DNA from 4 places in the Fictibacillus enclensis genome. Region 3 is predicted to be linked to each of the others. Evidence: riboswitches for the same ligand, from Rfam matches in the RefSeq annotation. Region 3 holds a riboswitch; each other region holds the start of a gene.

Region 1 (4,762 bases), 2.5 Mb from region 3:
GCGGGCTTCATTGTGAATCGCCCGTCCGATTCCACTGATCTTGGTACCCGCCCGAGCCTTATGAAGTCCCTGATGCAACGCCCGAAGCGAGCTCTGACACAGTTTTTCCTTGTGTGGTGAACCGGTTCCTACCACTATCGTTGCCCCGGTGTCAGCATAATATCCTCCTAGCCCCGCCGACACATCAATATTAACGACGTCCCCTTCCTTCAGAACCCGAGGGCCTGGGATGCCATGCGCAGCCACCTCATTCACAGAGATACAGGTTGTTCCCGGAAAACCGTAGGTGATATTTGGTGCGGAGACGGCTCCATGCTCATCCAGCACCCTTTTACCGATACAGTCGAGCTCAGCCGTTGTGACTCCCGCCCGGACATAGGAAAGCATCTCTTCACGGGCTAATGCAACGATACGGCCTATCCTCTGCAGAGCGATGAGATCGTGTTCTGATTCAATGGACAAGTTTCAAACCTCCCATTTTTTAATATAACCCACTATTTAATTCCAGTGTACTCGAAAAAGAAACTTATGTCCCTTTGGATCTTAAAAAGGATACTTACACACGAATGTGGGGAATCCGTCTTGAAAATGTGCTTAGCATTGTAAATCCGCATTTCCTGACGCTATCCCTTTACACAAATCGTTTACGATTTCACCCAGCGTCCGTCCACTACAATATTCCATTATGATGGATTATTTCCTTTTATTTTGGTGACATCAATATTCAGGAACATTCAGCCCAAAGGATAATGCGTATCTTTGTTTATGGGCTTCATAAAAGGACTCCCTGTCTGAAAAGACATCATTAAACACACTTTTACAATTTTGTTTTTATAAAGATAGATTTTAGCTGTATTCCCTCGTGCTGATGGAGTGCCTAAATTCATTGAAATCGTCTCCTTAATTTTGATTTTTTCTGAGCGAGTGTAAAAAAGAACCGCCTGAGCAGTCCTTTTAATTTACCCTATGTCGTTGCAGCAATTGATCGATCTTATAGGTCTCTTTTCCTTCGTATGTATAGCTGAATCCGTAAAGTGATGACTGGTTGGCGAGGTCACTGAGAATCCGGTAAAGATAAACCACGGCTCTCGGCTGGTTATCATTTTTGACAAGGTGCTGCAGCTGTTGGATGTTGGAGATATCCTTGGTGATTTTGGGATCGGGAACGTTAGAGGCAAGCACACGTAAACTTCTAAAATCGATGTCGTTGAATTCGCTCCTGAAAACGGGTATATTTTTGATTTGATGGGCCGAAGAAAGATAGCTGATTTTGTTATATGTATGTTGAATTTGCTTGGTTAACAGCAGTTCTGAAAAGTACACGCGTTCTTTATACGGTGTAGGCTTATGTATGGAGTGGTTCGCAGTATGATAGAGTAACATGATGAAACAAGAAATGAGCAGGGTTCCTGTTGCAAGGGAGAGTGTGAGTTTTTTCAATATGGCTCTTCATCTCCTTCCCGGTCTGTTTCTTTAAGCCTACCAAGATTATCCTTGGAAATCAAATGATAGATGGGAGTTTTGTCAGGGATGGCAGGGGCAGATGGAACTAAAAAAGTAACATTTCAAACAAAAAAGCAGGGATCTCCAACAAAATGACTATTGTGCATTTTCTGAAAGTATAGTAGGTTATGTTCAACACGATTTTTAACTGAATAGGTATTTAAAAGTGCTCAAGTGAACCTTGGGATAATAGGGAAACCGGTGTAAATCCGGTGCAGCCCCCGCTACTGTAAGCATTGATGGACTGTCGATATAGCCACTGGCCAAGAGCTGGGAAGGTGACAGATTCAGGTGATGTGCGAGCCAGGAGACCTGCTTTTAAATGAGTCATACAATTCTCGGAGGGAGGATGACGTCGTTTCTATGTTGCAATATAATCCATTTCGTAAAATGGTTTACATTCGCAGTTACAGGGTGGCCGCGTGTCAATCAACCTTCCGTTTACGTTGTTTAATCAACGGAATTTCTTAAAGGGGGCTGACATGAGAGGCTGCCCTTTTTTGCGTGGAAAAAAGTAGAGGAAGTGATGTTATGACGACATGGAACTTAAACGGAACAATGAGCCATGTGCTCATCTGCAACGGATCAAGCTGTATGAGAAAAGGCGGAGAGGAATTGACTCAGGCGATTCGCGACGAAATTAAAAAGCAGGAGCTTGACCAGCAGGTGCACACGACCCGGACCCGCTGCAACGGACGGTGCAAAGACGCCTGTGTGGCGATCATCTATCCGGAAGGAACATGGTACAGCGTGCCGGATGAAGAGGCAGCAAGGAAACTTGTCACTAATCACTTGGGAAAAGGTGAAAAGATGATACAGCATGTGATCTATGAATACGGTGAAGAAGGATTCTGTCTGGAGGCAGAAAACGGCTGGACAACCGGCGTTGAGAAAGTGAAGGAAAAGGAGGCCGTGAAGTAATGGAATTAATGACCTTTGCGGTGCTGGCGATTTTTATCGGCATGCGCCACGGATTGGATGGTGATCATGTCGCTGCGATCGCGGATATGGTGGGAAGCGAACGTAGACGAAAAAGACAGCTGACGCTGGGGATTATGTATGCCCTCGGCCATGGAGCGATCGTCTTTTTGATCGGGCTTTTGTCCATCTATGTTGGGGCGAAAATGCCAGAAGGTGCGCAGAGCTATCTGGAGCTCGCCGTCAGTGTAACGCTGATTATTCTGGGCTTGATTATCATCCTGTCTATCTTTCAGCGGAAGAAAGACTATGAGTACAAAAGCCGATTAATGATTGTCATGGAATACATACAAAAACTGACCGGTTCAAAAAAAGAAACCTCAGATCTAACGAAATTTGGTATCATCAGCGCCTTTATCATCGGCGTTATCCATGGAATCGGTGTGGAAAGCCCGACCCAGATCGCAGCCGTTACCCAGGCGGCTGGTCTTGGCAGTGTCACAGGCGCCACCATGCAGCTCGTCCTGTTCGTAATCGGACTTTTAGCTTCCACCATCTGTGTAACATTCTTGTTCACCTGGGGCTTTATGAAAGCGAGCATGAAGAAAGGATTTTACATCGTACTCGGTTCCGTGACCGGCGTGTACAGCGTAGGGCTCGGGCTCTATATGATGGCCGAACTGTTGAAAGGAGGTTTTTGACATGAAAGGAAAGCTGCTCATTATCGGATTCGGACCTGGAAGCTATGACCACATTACCGAACGGGCAAAGCAGGCGATCCAGGAAAGTGACTGTATTGTCGGCTATAAAACGTATGTGGAACTCATCAGCGGCCTGATCACCGGCCAGAAAATCATCAGTACCGGGATGTCCGAGGAAGTCAGCCGGGCTCAAGCCGCTGTAAAAATGGCGGAAGATGGGCAAAAGGTGGCGGTCATCTCAAGCGGGGATGCCGGCGTTTATGGGATGAGCGGCCTCGTGTACGAGGTGCTCGTGGAAAAAGGCTGGAAGGAAGCCACCGGGGTGGAAGTGGAAGTGATTCCGGGGATCTCGGCGATCAATTCCTGTGCCTCCTTGCTCGGCGCTCCGGTCATGCATGATGCGTGTACCATCAGTCTGAGCGACCACCTTACGCCATGGAAGCTGATCGAAAAACGGATCGAAGCCGCGGCACAAGCGGATTTCGTCATCGCCTTTTATAACCCGAAAAGCGGAAGGCGCACAAGACAGATTGTTGAAGCTCAAAAAATTCTCCTGCAGCACCGTTCGCCGGAGACTCCGGTCGGTCTCGTAAAAAGTGCGTACCGTGACCGGGAGAGCGTGGTGATCTCAAACCTGAGAGATATGCTCGACCATGACATTGGCATGCTGACGACGGTCATCGTCGGAAACTCACAAACCTTTTTGTATGACGAAAACAAACTCATTACCCCAAGAGGTTATCAGCGAAAATACACGCTGAATACAGAAAAGCAGCGATTACGCCCGCATGAACGATTGCGCAAGGAAAATGAACCATGGGCGCTGCCGGACGAAGAGCCGGTGAGTGAAAAGGTCGAAGCTCAAGCTAGTGCTCTTCAGCTGGCGAATGAAGCGCTAGCTCTGGCGACCGGTAAGCAGGAGGAAGAGCCTGCAGAAGATATCATTCCATCCCGCGTTGAATCCATTCTGGAATTTGGAGTGAGTCCCGGGCTGGTAAATAAAAAGTTTACGTCGAAACAACTCCTTACTTTAGCCGAAGTGGTCGGCGAGCATGGAGAGATGGAATACACACCGCACCATCAGATCAAGGTGCAGCTGTCGACGGACGAGCCCGACCTCGTTACTGAAAAGCTAAAAGCAGAAGGCTTCCTGCTGCTTCCGGCGGGAGACGTGCTTCAGATCAAGGCGTGTGACTTTTGTGACGGAGAAAAGTACGATTCCATTCCTTACGTGGAACAGCTGCAGGAAGAACTTGGCGGACGGGCGCTTCCAAAGGAACTAAAGCTTGGATTCAATGGCTGCGGAATGGCTTGCTATGGAGGTGTTCAGGAGGATATCGGTATCGTGTTCCGCAAAGGCAAATTCGATCTGTTCCTCGGTGGCAAGCCGCTCAGCCGGACCGCGCATTCAGCCCAGCCAGTCATGGAAGGGATCGAACCGGATCAGCTGGTGGGCATCGTTACGGGTATCATCCAGGAATATGAGGAAAAAGGGCATCCAAATGAGCGGTTCTTTAAGTTCTTCAAACGCGTGCAAGAGGTTGGCGGATTCAAACATAAAGACATGGCTCCGGTCATTCAGCTCGAACCGGCTCCATGCGGAGATTAAGGAGGAAAACAATGAAGGCAATTTTAATGGT
Region 2 (4,762 bases), 2.3 Mb from region 3:
CCGATGGACATGTGATTGAAAAGGGATTTACTTTTACCGTAGATCAACCAGAAGAAAAGAAAGAAGCGAAAAAAGAACCAGAAAAAAACACTGAAAAAGCGCCAGCAACCAAACAAAAGGAAAAATCAGAACAAAAAGCAGAGAAAGCAGAAAGCAAAACCAATTCATCTGCCCCGGTATTTATCGTTATTGTCGTCATCGTCATTGCCATTGCGGTATGGCTGATTAAAAGAAAAAAGAAGTAGAATGGCGGAAAGGAGATATGAAATGAGTGTTGAAGAGCATAAAAAAGAATCATCTTCATCAGTAAGCTGCAAAGTGATTACAGTGAGTGACACAAGGACTGAGGAAACCGATAAAAGCGGCATCTTAATAAAAGATCAACTCGTTCAAAATAGACACAGCGTTTCGCAGTATGCGATTGTAAAAGACGAAGTGGATGAAATTCGGTCCGCTGTTCTTGAAGGCTGCCAGGCAGAAGACGTAGAGGTTATTCTGATCAACGGGGGAACTGGAATTGCCAAACGGGACGTAACCATCGAAACGCTGGAGCCCCTGTTTACGAAGGAAATACCGGGATATGGAGAGTTGTTTCGCATGCTGAGTTATACAGAAGACATTGGTTCTGCGGCAATTATGAGCAGAGCCGTTGCAGGCGTCATTGATTCCACCGCTGTTTTTGCGATGCCTGGATCATCTGGCGCGGTAGCTTTGGCCATGAAGAAACTCATCCTTCCTGAAATCGGACATGTTCGAAGAGAAATCAATAAAGATTTGCCTAAGTAACAGATCATTTCCTTGTTCTGCCTATCTCATGTCATAAAAGGGTACAGCTTCCAATAAATTTAGTTAAGCGTGACAGACGCTGAAACTTTTTATTCGGCAGCTACGTATACTAGATTATGAAAACGCTTTATCGGGAGGTTTCAGATGGGCGGGATATTGCGGAAAGCGATTGAAGAAAGAAAAAAATTTTTGATTCAGATGCTTAAAAAGGCCGGGATCAGCAAGGAGCTGGAATCGCCATTATCCGAACTTGAAGAAGAGTATAAAAGCTGGCTCTATCAACAGGATGCTGTCATAGAACCGGGTAAAAAAGTTTAACACCTTCTTAGTGTGGGAATAAAAATAAAGCATAAGAGTCCTTCTCAGGGCTTTTTTTGTGTGAAAGAAGACCATCCTTTTTGCTATAGTATATAATGAACAGCTGCAATTAAGGGTTAAAGGAGATCACAGCATGAACATCGCTTTTTATCTATTGCCTAAAGATGAGGTAAAATATTTGAATCCTGAATCGACCATTAGGCAGGCTTTGGAAAAGCTTTCGTATCACAAATATACGTCTGTTCCCCTCGTTTCTGAGGAGGGACAATATGTCGGGACTTTGACAGAGGGGGATTTGCTGTGGAAACTGAAAGAGGCTTTTGATCTTGGTTTCCATGATGTAGTGAAAACAAAGTTAAAGGATGTACCGCAGCGGGTGAATAATATTTCGGTTTCCATTAATTCAAATATGGAAGATTTAATCACGCTTGCAACCGACCAAAATTTTATACCTGTAACGGATGATGACGGCCATTTCATCGGCATTATCCGGCGAAGGGATATTATAAAATATTGTGCACGTACCATCTGGGATAACAATAAATAAAGAAAAGGTATTGACAATTACTATATTTAGTGTGAAAGTAGGGTTTAAGGAACTAAATATAGTATTATGAAACAATAGGTGTCTGTTAAAGACTTAATAGGGAATCCGGTGCAATTCCGGAGCTGTCCCCGCAACTGTCATGTGGACGAAACGGAGATCCACTGTGTAAAGGCCGCGCACAAAGCTGTGGCTTTTACATGGGAAGGTCCGGAGTAGGATGAAGCAGTAGCCAGTAGACCTGCCATTTGTTTCACGGTTTTGATTCTTCGGGGAGTGAGAAACAAAAGCGGCACCAATCTGCTTTTTGTTTTTTACATACTACGTGTCGTTTTTGGGCTCATCCAATGGATGGGCCTTTTATTTTTGTTTGAAAAAGAGAGGAGAGCTATAAATGGCTACAGATATTTCAAGAGTCCAGCAGATAATTGGTGAACTCCAGGAGATTTTAGAGGAATTTCCCCAGCTGAGGCACAGAAATGAATACATAGAAAAAGTCTCCTGTTTTGCCCATCAGGAGGAATCCACACAAAAGATGCTGAACATGGGGGTACTTTATGCCCTTGAGAATATTTCCATGGAAGAGCCAGACTGGACCTTTGTAGCAGCAAGAATCCACCTGAAAAAGCTGTACCGGGAGGCAGCAAAGAACAGAAACAATGAATCCGGACAATCTTATGGGGCACTATATGAACTAATTGAGCAGTTGACCGGAATGGGGATTTACGACAGCAGCCTCCTGCGAATGTATTCCAGCGCCGAAATCAACGAGCTTGAGAGCGTAATTAATCCGGATCAGGATCATAAGTTTACCTACATCGGAATTCGGACCCTGGCAGACCGCTATTTGGCTCATTCACATGAAGGCGGCGTGTACGAGCTTCCACAGGAGCGGTTTATGATCGTTGCGATGACACTGCTCTCCAGGGAGCCTGAAGAAAAGCGTCTCGGCCTGGTGAAAGAAGCATACTGGGCGATGTCGAACCTTTACATGACCGTTGCCACACCGACATTGGCGAACGCAGGAAAAAGCTATGGACAGCTGTCCAGCTGCTTCATTGATACGATGGAGGACAGCTTGCGGGGAATCTATGATTCTACAACAGATGCAGCCACTCTTTCCAAAGGGGGCGGGGGGATTGCCGTATATCTCGGTAAAATCAGAAGTCTCGGCTCCGAGATCAAAGGATTCAAAGGAAATTCCTCCGGAATCATTCCATGGGCGAAATTGCTGAACCAGACCGCTGTAAGTGTAGACCAGCTGGGCCAGCGAAAAGGAGCGATCGCCATTTACTATAATGTGTTTGGCAAGGATTTGTTTTCATTCCTTGATGCCAAGCTGAACAATGGGGACGAACGGCAAAGGGTGCATGATCTGTTTCTCGGCCTTTGCATCCCGGATTTGTTTATGGAAAAAACAGAGGCCCGGGACGATTGGTATTTGTTTGATCCTTACATGGTCAAAAAGGTAATGGGCTATGAACTGGATGACTATTATGATGAAGTGCCTGGAGAGGGAAGCTTCCGGCAAAAGTACGAGGAATGTGTTCACGCGGCAGATCAGGGATATTTTGGTGAAAAAGGGTCCGGTGGCTATTATGTTGTGCCGGCAATCGAGATTTTTAAACGCATCATGAGAAGCCAGCTCGAAACAGGAGTGCCTTATATGTTTTACCGGGACACGGTGAATCGTACCAATCCAAATAAGCACAAAGGGATGATCTACTGCAGCAATCTGTGTACCGAAATCGCGCAAAACGGTTCAGCCACAACCGTGGAGGAAGAGATCACCGAGGATGGAAAGATTATCATCACCAAACGGCCCGGCGACTATGTAACTTGTAATTTAAGTTCCATTTCTCTTGCCAGGGCAGTAAAGGCGGATGTCCTTGAACGCCTTATTCCGATTCAAGTCCGGATGCTGGATAATGTGATTGATCTGAACGAAAACCGCATTGAAGTCAAGCAGGCCGTGCTCACTAACCAAAAGTACCGGGCGATCGGACTCGGCACGTTTGGCCTTCATCATCTTCTGGCTCTTGAAGGTATCCGCTGGGAATCGGAAGAAGCGGTTCAATATAATGATGAATTGTATGAAAAAGTCAATTACCTGACCATCAAAGCCAGCAATGAATTGGCAAAAGAAAAAGGCTCCTACCCGGCTTTTGAAGAGTCTGACTGGGAGACCGGGATTTATTTTGAGCAAAGAGGCTACCAGTCTGAAAAATGGCTGAAGCTCAAGGAAGAGGTTCAGGCTTCGGGTATCCGAAACGCCTGGCTGCTGGCGGTTGCACCGAATGCGACAACAAGCCTGATCGCGAATTCAACTGCTTCTGTGGATCCCATTTTCAAAAAAGAGTACTCAGAAGAGAAAAAGGATTTTAAAATTCCGGTTACCGCTCCCGACCTGACACCCCTGACGAACTGGTATTATAAATCGGCGTATGAAGTGGATCAGCATTTCAGCATTAAACAAAATGCGGCAAGGCAAAAGCATGTGGACCAATCGATTTCCTTTAACTTTTATGTGAAGAGTACGATCAAGGCAAAAGAGCTGCTGGATCTTCATATGACCGCCTGGAAATCAGGGTTGAAGACCACGTACTATACGCGGTCAACATCCGTTTCGGAACTTGAAGACTGTGAAAGCTGTTCGAGCTAGGAGGATAAGGATGAAAACATTAAGCAAACGAGAATTATACGATGTAACCGCCCCGAATGCATCAACGGGAATTCTGAATGGCAGAAGTTCAAACGTACTGAACTGGGATGATGTCCGGTACAGTTGGGCTTATCCGATGTACAAGAATATGCTGGCTAATTTTTGGACTCCGTTTGAGATCAATATGTCCGGCGACGTAAAGCAATATCAGCAGCTTTCCGGCGAGGAGAAGGATACATTTAACAAAATTATCGGGCTTTTGGCTTTTCTGGACAGCATTCAAACCGACTATTCTTCCAGGGCTGCCGAGTATCTCACCGATTCAAGCCTTTCAGCGCTGATGACTGTGCTTTCCTTCCAGGAGGTCGTCCATAACCAGTCCTATTCCTATGTGCTTTCAAGCCTTGTGAACAAGCAGAAGCAGGATGAAATCTTTGAGTACTGGAAGCATG
Region 3 (4,762 bases):
CAATTGCATTATTGAAGGGGGAAGTCTTCAGGATGCGATAAATGAAGGTGTAAGAAAGGGATATGATGAAGGTTTTCTAAGACATTCTATCGTAGACCATCCCCTTACACGGGAAAAAAGCAAAGGTTATAATACACCATCGGTCATTCATATTGAAGTGGTTCCGGGTGAAAATCTTGTTCTTCATATGTCAGCAAAGGGCGGGGGAAGTGAAAATATGAGTGCCCTTCAAATGCTGAAGCCTGCCGATGGAGTAGAAGGAGTAAAGACGTTTATTTTGGATACGGTATCCAAAGCTGGCCCCAATGCCTGCCCACCACTCGTTGTTGGTGTGGGAATTGGAGGAAACTTTGAACGGTGTGCGTATTTGGCTAAAAAGTCCTTATTCAGGCCGATAGGTGTACGAAGCGAAAGACCTGAAATAGCCAGCCTTGAAGCAGAGTTGATGGATCATATCAATGAGCTTGGCATTGGGCCGCAGGGGATGGGAGGAAATACGACGGCACTGGATGTGAAAATTGAAATCGAGCCATGTCATATTGCCGCCCTGCCTGTCGCTGTGAACTTAAATTGCCATGCAAGCAGGCATAAAGAAATTCGGCTGTAGGAGGATGCTATGACACCGAAAACGATTAGAAATCCGTTTGAGCCAGAAGAAGCTGAAAGGCTTAGAGCAGGTGAACGCGTTCTGATCAGCGGCACGATCTATACCGCACGTGACGCTGCACATCAACGAATGTATGAAGCACTGAACAGGGGTGAGTCTCTTCCTATAGAAATAGAAGGACAGACCATCTATTATGTAGGTCCTACACCGGCGAGGCCGGGACAGATGATTGGATCGGCAGGACCGACAACCAGCGGAAGAATGGATAAGTATACTCCGGCGCTGCTGGACCTCGGTTTAAAAGGAATGATAGGAAAGGGGCTCAGGAGCAAAGCGGTTACCGAATCCATACAGAAAAATAAAGCCGTCTATTTTGGTGCAATCGGGGGAACGGGAGCTTTGCTTGCAAGAGCTATTACCTCGTGTGAAGTCATCGCATACGATGATCTTGGGCCGGAGGCGATTCACAAGCTGACCATCAAAAACTTTCCCGCAGTTGTCATCATTGACAGTGCAGGAAGTGATTGGTACGAAATCGGCAGGCAGCAGTTTGCCGAACAGCAGAACATGAAGTAAAAGCATGCGACAATATCGTATGCTTTTTTTAATCTGTTGATAAAGAAACCAAAGATAGATATTCCTTGTTACATAGACTCATATTATGATAAGTATTACAACAATAGAATTTTTGAGATTGAAGGGGGAATGAGGAACATGTCGATGTTCGAAATGAACCTTGAGCGGCTCTGTATCCGCGATATTAAATCGAGTGATGCAGGCGTCATTGCTCACTGGAAAAGCGATCCTTTGTTTCGAAAGATGTCTACCGGAAGCATGACCATTATCAACGAAGGCAACCAGCGGCAGGATATCGAAAAAAGCCTTGTGCTCCCAAATGAAACTTATTTGATGGTAATGGAAAAGAAAAGCAGGAAGGCGGTGGGCTATGTCCGCTTTAACTGGATGGGGAGTATTCAGCGTTTCGGGTGGCTCCGGTTCGGGCTGGGCGAGGAGAGAGGAAAAGGATATATGCGCGAAGCTTTGAAAGGGATATTTCAACATCTATTTCAGGAGGAAACGCACAGGATAGATGCAGAGGTATACGAATATAACGAGAGAAGCCTGCATCTTCTTGATACTCTTGGTTTTAAAAGAGAGGGTATCAGGCGGCTGGCTCACTATGATGAGGAGCACTATTATGATATACATGTGCTTGGCCTCCTGAAATCAGACTGGCAGGAGCACGTGATTAAGTCTGCCCGTCAGACGGCCGTAAAATAACCTTTTCATTTTACGGCAAAGCGTTATAATGAAAATAGCTGAATAACGGTTAAGGTCTGTTTTATGTCAAATAAAACGTTAAAAGGGAAGCTGGTTCAAGTCCAGCGCGGTCCCGCCACTGTAATCGGTAGAGCTTCTTTTATATCCACTGTTCGTTAAAGAATGGGAAGGAGAAGATGTTCGAGATGACCGAGAGTCAGGAGACCTGCCTTAGCCGCATGTGCGATCCTTCGAGGAAAAGGTGAAGCAATTGTAATCATTGAAAAATGAGTTACTGTTGATTCGCTCTCCGAAGGGAGGGCTTTTTTTGTTTGCACAAAACGACCAGCTAAAAGAAGTACATACAGGAGCGTGGAAAACGTGAAGAAATTAACTCAGATTACCATGATGCTGCTGCTCGTCATCGCCGTCATGGCCGGCTGTTCAGCCGGAAACCAGTCAGCAGACAAAAAAGAAAAGGGTGCCAATTCACCAAAAAGTGAATTCCCCGTAACCATTAAAGATGCATCAGGCGAAAATGTAAAAATTGAGAAGAAGCCAAAGAAAATTGTCTCGCTGATTCCGAGCAATACCGAGGTCGCATTTGCACTCGGTCTGGACAAGGAAATCGTCGGTGTTTCTGACTTCGATAATTATCCGGAAGCTGCCACAAAAAAACCGAAGATTGGCGGCATGGACTTTAACGTCGAAAAGATTGTTGGCATGAAACCGGATCTTGTGCTTGCTCATGCTTCAAGTGCACACACTTCCAAGCAAGGAATCGACCAGCTCAAAAACGCTGGTATAAAAGTTGTTGTAATTAATGAAGCACAGAACTTTCAAGACACGTACAAGTCCATAAACATGATTGCAAAAGCAACAGGCACCCAAAAACAGGGGGATAAGATCGTTAAGTCCATGAAGGATGATCTTGCCGACATCAAAGAAAAAGCAAAGCAAGTGAAAAAGGAAAAGAAAGTCTGGGTGGAAGTGGCACCGGCTCCTGAAATTTATACAGCAGGTAAAGGAACGTTCATTGATGATATGCTGACCGCCATCCATGCAAAAAATGCCGCGGGAAGCCTGAAGGGATGGTCAAAGGTTTCAGAAGAACAGCCGGTCAAATACAATCCCGATGTGATCGTGACCACGTACGGATATTATTCCAAAAATCCGAAAGAGCAGATTCTCTCCCGTAAAGGATGGAAAGACATTCCGGCTGTTAAAAACAAGAACATTTATGATGTGCACTCAGACAAGGTGACAAGACCGGGGCCGCGTTTGATTGAAGGAGTGGAGGAGCTTGCAAAAGCCATCTATCCGGACGTATACAAAAAGTAAACTAATTATTTCATACGGCGCAGTGCTGCTGTTAATGTGCCTTGCCGTTGCATTGGGGATTTCGGTAGGTTCCATACCTATCCCCCTTTTTCATGTTATTCAAATATTAGGCGCCCATATTTTTCACTATCCTGTTCCCGATAATATTGATACATCGATGGTCAACATCGTCATGGCGATCCGGTTTCCGCGGGTCGTGCTGGCCATGCTCGTGGGAAGTGCGCTGGCGCTTTCCGGCACGGCGTTTCAGGGATTGCTGAAGAACCCGCTGGCTGATCCATATACGCTCGGTGTGTCGTCAGGCTCGGCACTCGGGGCGGTTATTGTCTTATTCTTTGGTATTCAGCTGCCGTTTCTTGGCAGTTTTACGCTGCCGGTTTTCAGCATTATCATGGGGTTTCTTACATTGATCGGTGTAATTTATTTTGCGAGGCTTGTACAGCGAAACCTTTCTGTTGAGACCATCATCCTGGCCGGGGTGTTATGCAGTTCCTTTCTCGGGGCGGTCACGTCACTGTTGATTGCTTTAACCGGAGATGAACTGAGACAGATCATCGGCTGGCTGCTAGGCAGTGTTTCGATGAGAGGCTGGGCCTATGTAGAACTGATTGCTCCCTTTTTAATCGCAGGATTGCTGATTCTGCTGGCAAGCGCGCGTGAACTTAACGCGCTATCATTCGGTCAGCAGGATGCCAGGTCCATTGGAGTTGATGTTAAAAAACATACGTCGCTTGTTTTGTTTGGAGCTTCGCTTCTGACAGGGTCGGCCGTCTCTGTGTCGGGGACCATTGGGTTTGTCGGTCTTGTAATACCCCATATGGCCCGCATGATCTGGGGAGTTGATCATCGCCATCTGCTTCCGCTTTCCATGATGCTTGGAGGCGTGTTTATGGTTTTGGTTGATTTGCTGGCACGGACCATTATTTCACCGACGGAACTTCCTATCGGTGTACTGACCGCCATTATCGGAAGTCCGATTTTTGCGGTAATCTTTATTCGTTATCGGCGAAAGAAGGTGACTACATGATTAACGTACAACAGCTTTCCGGAGGCTACGACGGCAAAAAGGTTGTGGACGATCTCTCGTTTTCCGTGGAGAAAGGGAAAATTACCGGGATCATCGGACCGAACGGAAGCGGAAAGACAACGCTCATGAAAATGATCAATGGAATGCTTCCGTTTCAGTCTGGTGAAGTGTTGATCAAAGACAAACCGATCAGCAGCTATTCCGCCAAGGAACTGGCAAGAATTATCGCCGTATTGCCGCAGCATGCCGAGAGTTCGTTTGATTTTACGGTAAGAGAGGTTGTGGCGCTTGGACGCTATCCGTTTTATAAAGGATTATTAAAACATTCAACACCACATGACGATGAAGTGGTTCAAAACTCCATGGAATTTACAGGGGTTGAGGAGTTTGCGGATAAAAGTATACAGCTGTTGAGCGGAGGAGAGCGGCAGCGTGTTCTGTTGGCCAAGGCGCTCGCACAAGAGCCTGAAATTTTGCTGCTGGATGAACCGACCAACCATCTGGATTTGGCCTATCAAATGAAACTG
Region 4 (4,762 bases), 1.9 Mb from region 3:
GACCGCGAATCGTCTTCGTAGTGTATGGCCAGGGCTCTTCTTTCCTTGTCGGCGGCCCATGCCATACGATTCTTTACTTCTTCTGAGGTGACCAGAATAAAATTCCATGGCTGCATGAAACCAACAGACGGAGCTTGATGGGCTGCTTGTAATATAGAATAAACGGCTTCATCCGGAACAGGGTCCGGCAAAAAACTCCGGACATCCCTTCGAGCAGCAATGACTTTATAGACAGCTTCTTTTTCATCATTTGTAAACAAGGCGTGTTTCTCCTTCCTGGTTCTTGGCGGATATTTGAGCGGTCTCAAATGTCGCCATTTCGTTGATCATAAGTGAGGCCGACAAAAGAATGGGAAAGGCAACCGCCGCACCGCTCCCTTCACCCAGCCTCATGCCTAAATCCAGAATCGGTTCCTTTTCAAGCAGCTTTATCAACATCGTATGGCCGGGTTCAACCGAGCGATGACCCATGATCATGTAATCAGCAGAACGGCTGCAGATCATCTTTGCGATTAAGGCAGCCGTACTCGCGATAAAGCCATCCACCAAAATCGGAATTCTGCTTGAGGATGCTGCCAGCATGGCTCCGGCCATTCCGGCAATTTCCAGCCCTCCCACTTTGGATAAAATATCAACCGGATCATCCGCATTCGGTTTCCTCAGCTCCAGCGCCTTTTGAATGACCTCTTTTTTGACCTGCAGCTTCTCTTTTTTAATGCCGGTGCCTGTCCCAACCAGTGTTCCGACTTTTTCACCGCTCACCACCGCGACTACGGCACTGCTCGCCGTCGTATTGCCAATCCCCATTTCACCTGGAATAAGACACTTTACTCCACTTTTAATCATTTCGTTTGCCGTCTGATACCCCGCATCAACAGCCTGCTCGGCGTCCTCCCGGGTCATTGCATCTTCCACAAGGAAATTGGCCGTGCCATAACGTACTTTTCGGGAAATCAGGGTCTGGCTGTCAATATCAGCGGCTATTCCAATGTCCACGATGTTCAACTTGGCACCGATTTGTTTGCTGAACACGTTGATTGCAGCTCCGCCATTCAAAAAGTTACGCACCATCTGGCTCGTTACTTCCTGGGGATAGGCTGACACTCCTTCTGAAACGATGCCATGGTCAGCAGCAAAAATCAGAACACCCGGCGGAAATACAATTGGAAAGCGTTCTTTCGTCATAGAGGCAAGACTCACCGCCAAAGCTTCCAATCTTCCAAGACTGCCAACCGGTTTTGTTAATGAATGAATGTAGGTCTGTGCAGCACTTCCCATCTTTTCATCGATTGCCGGAATACGGGCATTTTTCCAATGGTTTTTCATCCTTTTCTCTCCCTTCTATTTCAACAAAAAACCTTGACTGCAGGCGCCAAGGTTTTGATCTAACGTACACTATCCCTTTCTTCCCACCGAAGACACAGAAATCAAGATTTATAAGCAGGTCTCCTGGCTTACCGGTTTAACCGGTTTTACAGTAGCGTGGGCTGCTCCAGAATTACACTGGATTCCCTATTATCTCTCAACCATTTTTGGTCTTGAGCACTCATAAATTTTATGTAATTGTTTTTTATCATAACAATTCTTTAAAGAATTTGATATAGGAAAAACCAGAACCGGTCATACGGTCCTGGTTTTTATATCATCCCAGCATTCTCACACTTTGTGCAATAACGAATGTTACGAAGATGGCGATCATGGTTGGAATGAGAAAAGCCAAAAAGGTCCATTTTATGCTTTTTGTTTCTTTATAAATGTTGACCAGAGTCGTTCCGCATGGAAAATGAAGCAATGAAAACAGCATCGTATTCAATGCTGTGAGCCACGTCCACCCTTGGTCTACGAAAATTTGTTTCAAATCTCCCAGGTTATCAACCTCTGTCAGTGCCCCTGTAGAAAGATATCCCATAATCAAAATGGGAAGGACAATTTCATTTGCTGGCAGCCCGATCAGGAATGCCATCAGAATACAGCCGTCGAGCCCCAGCATCTGTCCAAAAGGATCCAGGAAATTGACGATATGCATAAGAACGCTTGTGTCGCCAACCGTAACATTGGCCAGCACCCAAGTCAGTATACCTGCTGGCGCAGCGACCTTAACAGCCCTTAGAAGTACCGCCCATGAACGCTCAAGTGATGAACGGATGACCGTTTCCCAAAATTTTGGCCTTCTATATGCAGGAAGCTCGAGTGTGTAGTGGGTAGGCACCCCTTTGAGAACCGTCTTTGATAATACCCAGGAGACCAAAAAGGTAACAAGAATCCCAAACAACACAATGCCAACAATTACAGACGTTGTAACAAGGGACTTGGCTCCACCTGTATATCCTGCCGCCATAAAGAGGGAAGCCAGCACAATCAGTGTTCCCCAACGGCCGTTGCATGGTACAAAATTGTTAGTTAGGATGGCAAGCATTCGCTCTCTCGGTGATTCAATAATCCGCGAAGACATCATTGCTGCAGCATTGCAGCCAAACCCCATCGCCATCGTCAGGGACTGCTTGCCGTGTGCGCCCACTTTTTTGAAGATGCGGTCCATATTGAACGCTACTCTCGGTAAATATCCATAGTTTTCAAGCAAAGCGAACGTTGGAAAAAAGATTGCCATCGGCGGCAGCATCACACTTACGACCCAGGTAGTGCCGCGATAGAGACCCAAAACGAGAACACCATATAGCCAATCCGGAGCACTCATCCACTGAAAAAAGGCTGTAATGTAGTTTTCGAGCCATCCGAAAAACCGGGCAATCATGTCAGATGGAACGTTGGCGCCGGCGATTGTAAGATAAAAAACAATGCCTAGCATAACCATCATGATTGGAAAGCCCCAAATGGGAGAGGTGAAAACAGCATCCAGTTTCTCCGTTCGCCGATCACGTTTGGTGTTTGAATGATGAACACCCGCCTCGCAAAGCCGCTTGCTTTCCTGATAAAGGCTGCCCACAATTTTATCACGAAGATCTGGTGATGTAAGCTGCTGTGCCTTTTCATAGAGAGCATTCAAATCTCCTCTTGAACCTGAACTTGCCAGTTCTGTATTCATGCCGATCCCTCCTTTACCTTCAGCCTTGATTTCAACTCATCCAGCAGAGATTCATCCCCATCCAACAAGCGCAAAGCCACCCAGCGGGAAGAGATGCGATCTTCCACCAGATCAGCCACAAGGGGCTCCAATGAAGCGATCTTTGCTTCAATGTCTTTGTCGTATGTCATCCGCGCGGGTTCGCATACAAGTTTGCCCTCTGCCAGGCGTTCGATGGTGTCGAGCAACATGGGAAATCCCGCTTTGTTCCGGGCTGAAATTTTTATGACAGGAACACCAAGACGGCGGGTCAGTAATCGTTCATTGATCGAGATGCCTCTCTTTTCTGCCTCATCCATCAAATTAATGCAAATAATTACATTTTGAGTCATTTCCAGTATTTGCAGAGCAAGATTCAGGTTCCGTTCCAGAGAGGTTGCATCCACCACGACAAGTGTCACATCCGGTTTTTCAAATACAATATAGTTTCTTGCCACTTCCTCATCCCGGGAGTTCGAGAAGATGGAATACGTTCCAGGCAAATCAATCAGCCGGTAGTTTTTCCCCTTATGGCTTAATGTTCCTTCAGCAAGCGAAACGGTTTTTCCAGCCCAGTTCCCCGTATGCTGTTTTAATCCGGTCAATGCATTGAACAATGTACTTTTTCCCGTGTTTGGGTTTCCGGCCAGTGCGATCCGGTACGTTTCAGTCATGATTCATCAACTCCCCTTGAATCTTCGAACTTTCTTCCCTTCTCAGGGCAATGGTAGTCTGGCTGACACGAAAAGCAATGGGATCGCCCAGCGGGCTCTTTCGTACAACCTCCACTACTGCTCCTGGTACAAATCCAAGATCCAGCAGCCGTCTTCTCATCACACCTTCGATATCCATGGAGGTGATTTGTATGAAGTCGCCGTTCTTCCCTTCAAAAAGGGTGATATAGTTAGTCTCATCCACTTCTTTTTCCTCCACTCTTATTTGTTTCCTTCGTGCAACATTTGCTTATATGATATGTATATCCAATGGTTTTGTCAATGTTTCCTGCAAAATAAAAAAAAGCCCTCTGATATACAGGGGCTTTTTGCCACAGTTATTTTTGTTATTTTGAAGAAAGAAACGTCTTCATCTCTTTCCAATGCGAGAGTCGTTCCCCTTGTAAATGCCGGTTGTACGACTGGTCCCTGACCACGACTCTTAAGGAGTCTGATGATAAGGTATCGAGCACGCCTGGTTTATCGTCAAAATAAAAATCTAAGCCAAGCTCTTCAATGATTTTTACTTTTTCATCATCCTTCATTCCGCAATAAAATTTATCGTCATCAACAGGAAATCCCTGCTTCTTCATCCAATTCATCGTCCGTTCACCGTGTTCTCCCGGACGAGCCGTGATGTAATAAATTTCATGGCCCTTTTCTTTCAACTCCTGCAAGGTTTCCACCGCATCAGGGTATGGTGGGCAATCAGAAAAATAGATTTCTTCGCGTAAAGTGTTCCACATCTCTTTTCCTTCGGCATTCGTCAGACCGAACGGTTCATGGATTTCAACCGTTTTCAATGCTTCGAAAATATCCATCGCCAGGTTTTTGTTTAATTTTTTATTATAGATCGTAAAGGCATAGCCTCTCAAATTAATCAACGTATCGTCAATATCAAACCCGAATTTCATCATTGTGCTCCTTCTGTTACTTGTAAACAGGGTATCCTGTAAACTTAAAATCATCCCCGACTTGTTCCACTGTC

Evidence for each region. Region 3 has a riboswitch for cobalamin ahead of QNH15_RS21015 (ABC transporter substrate-binding protein). Riboswitches for the same ligand answer to the same signal wherever they lie in the genome.
Region 1: it holds a riboswitch for cobalamin, as region 3 does, so the genes downstream of both, QNH15_RS07590 ((2Fe-2S) ferredoxin domain-containing protein) here and QNH15_RS21015 (ABC transporter substrate-binding protein) in region 3, are expected to answer to the same signal.
Region 2: it holds a riboswitch for cobalamin, as region 3 does, so the genes downstream of both, QNH15_RS09260 (ribonucleoside-diphosphate reductase subunit alpha) here and QNH15_RS21015 (ABC transporter substrate-binding protein) in region 3, are expected to answer to the same signal.
Region 4: it holds a riboswitch for cobalamin, as region 3 does, so the genes downstream of both, cobT (nicotinate-nucleotide--dimethylbenzimidazole phosphoribosyltransferase) here and QNH15_RS21015 (ABC transporter substrate-binding protein) in region 3, are expected to answer to the same signal.

What each region holds. Positions count from the first base shown of each region.
Region 1 is NZ_CP126109.1:1,412,212-1,416,973, forward strand. Features, by position in the region: gene map (type I methionyl aminopeptidase) at 1-462, opposite strand, end outside; gene QNH15_RS07585 (hypothetical protein) at 955-1,440, opposite strand; cobalamin riboswitch at 1,651-1,837, shown strand; gene QNH15_RS07590 ((2Fe-2S) ferredoxin domain-containing protein) at 2,035-2,424, shown strand; gene QNH15_RS07595 (HoxN/HupN/NixA family nickel/cobalt transporter) at 2,424-3,122, shown strand; gene cobJ (precorrin-3B C(17)-methyltransferase) at 3,124-4,731, shown strand; gene QNH15_RS07605 (sirohydrochlorin chelatase) at 4,743-4,762, shown strand, end outside.
Region 2 is NZ_CP126109.1:1,721,330-1,726,091, forward strand. Features, by position in the region: gene QNH15_RS09240 (copper resistance CopC family protein) at 1-245, shown strand, start outside; gene QNH15_RS09245 (MogA/MoaB family molybdenum cofactor biosynthesis protein) at 268-786, shown strand; gene QNH15_RS09250 (hypothetical protein) at 931-1,104, shown strand; gene QNH15_RS09255 (CBS domain-containing protein) at 1,238-1,651, shown strand; cobalamin riboswitch at 1,711-1,911, shown strand; gene QNH15_RS09260 (ribonucleoside-diphosphate reductase subunit alpha) at 2,043-4,310, shown strand; gene QNH15_RS09265 (ribonucleotide-diphosphate reductase subunit beta) at 4,321-4,762, shown strand, end outside.
Region 3 is NZ_CP126109.1:4,018,015-4,022,776, reverse strand. Features, by position in the region: gene QNH15_RS21030 (fumarate hydratase) at 1-607, shown strand, start outside; gene QNH15_RS21025 (Fe-S-containing hydro-lyase) at 617-1,183, shown strand; gene QNH15_RS21020 (GNAT family N-acetyltransferase) at 1,322-1,888, shown strand; cobalamin riboswitch at 1,924-2,115, shown strand; gene QNH15_RS21015 (ABC transporter substrate-binding protein) at 2,249-3,208, shown strand; gene QNH15_RS21010 (FecCD family ABC transporter permease) at 3,171-4,235, shown strand; gene QNH15_RS21005 (heme ABC transporter ATP-binding protein) at 4,232-4,762, shown strand, end outside.
Region 4 is NZ_CP126109.1:867,419-872,180, reverse strand. Features, by position in the region: gene bluB (5,6-dimethylbenzimidazole synthase) at 1-260, opposite strand, end outside; gene cobT (nicotinate-nucleotide--dimethylbenzimidazole phosphoribosyltransferase) at 247-1,326, opposite strand; cobalamin riboswitch at 1,423-1,565, opposite strand; gene QNH15_RS04715 (nucleoside recognition domain-containing protein) at 1,643-3,043, opposite strand; gene QNH15_RS04710 (FeoB small GTPase domain-containing protein) at 3,040-3,735, opposite strand; gene QNH15_RS04705 (FeoA family protein) at 3,728-3,979, opposite strand; gene QNH15_RS04700 (5' nucleotidase, NT5C type) at 4,122-4,688, opposite strand; gene ribD (bifunctional diaminohydroxyphosphoribosylaminopyrimidine deaminase/5-amino-6-(5-phosphoribosylamino)uracil reductase RibD) at 4,705-4,762, opposite strand, start outside.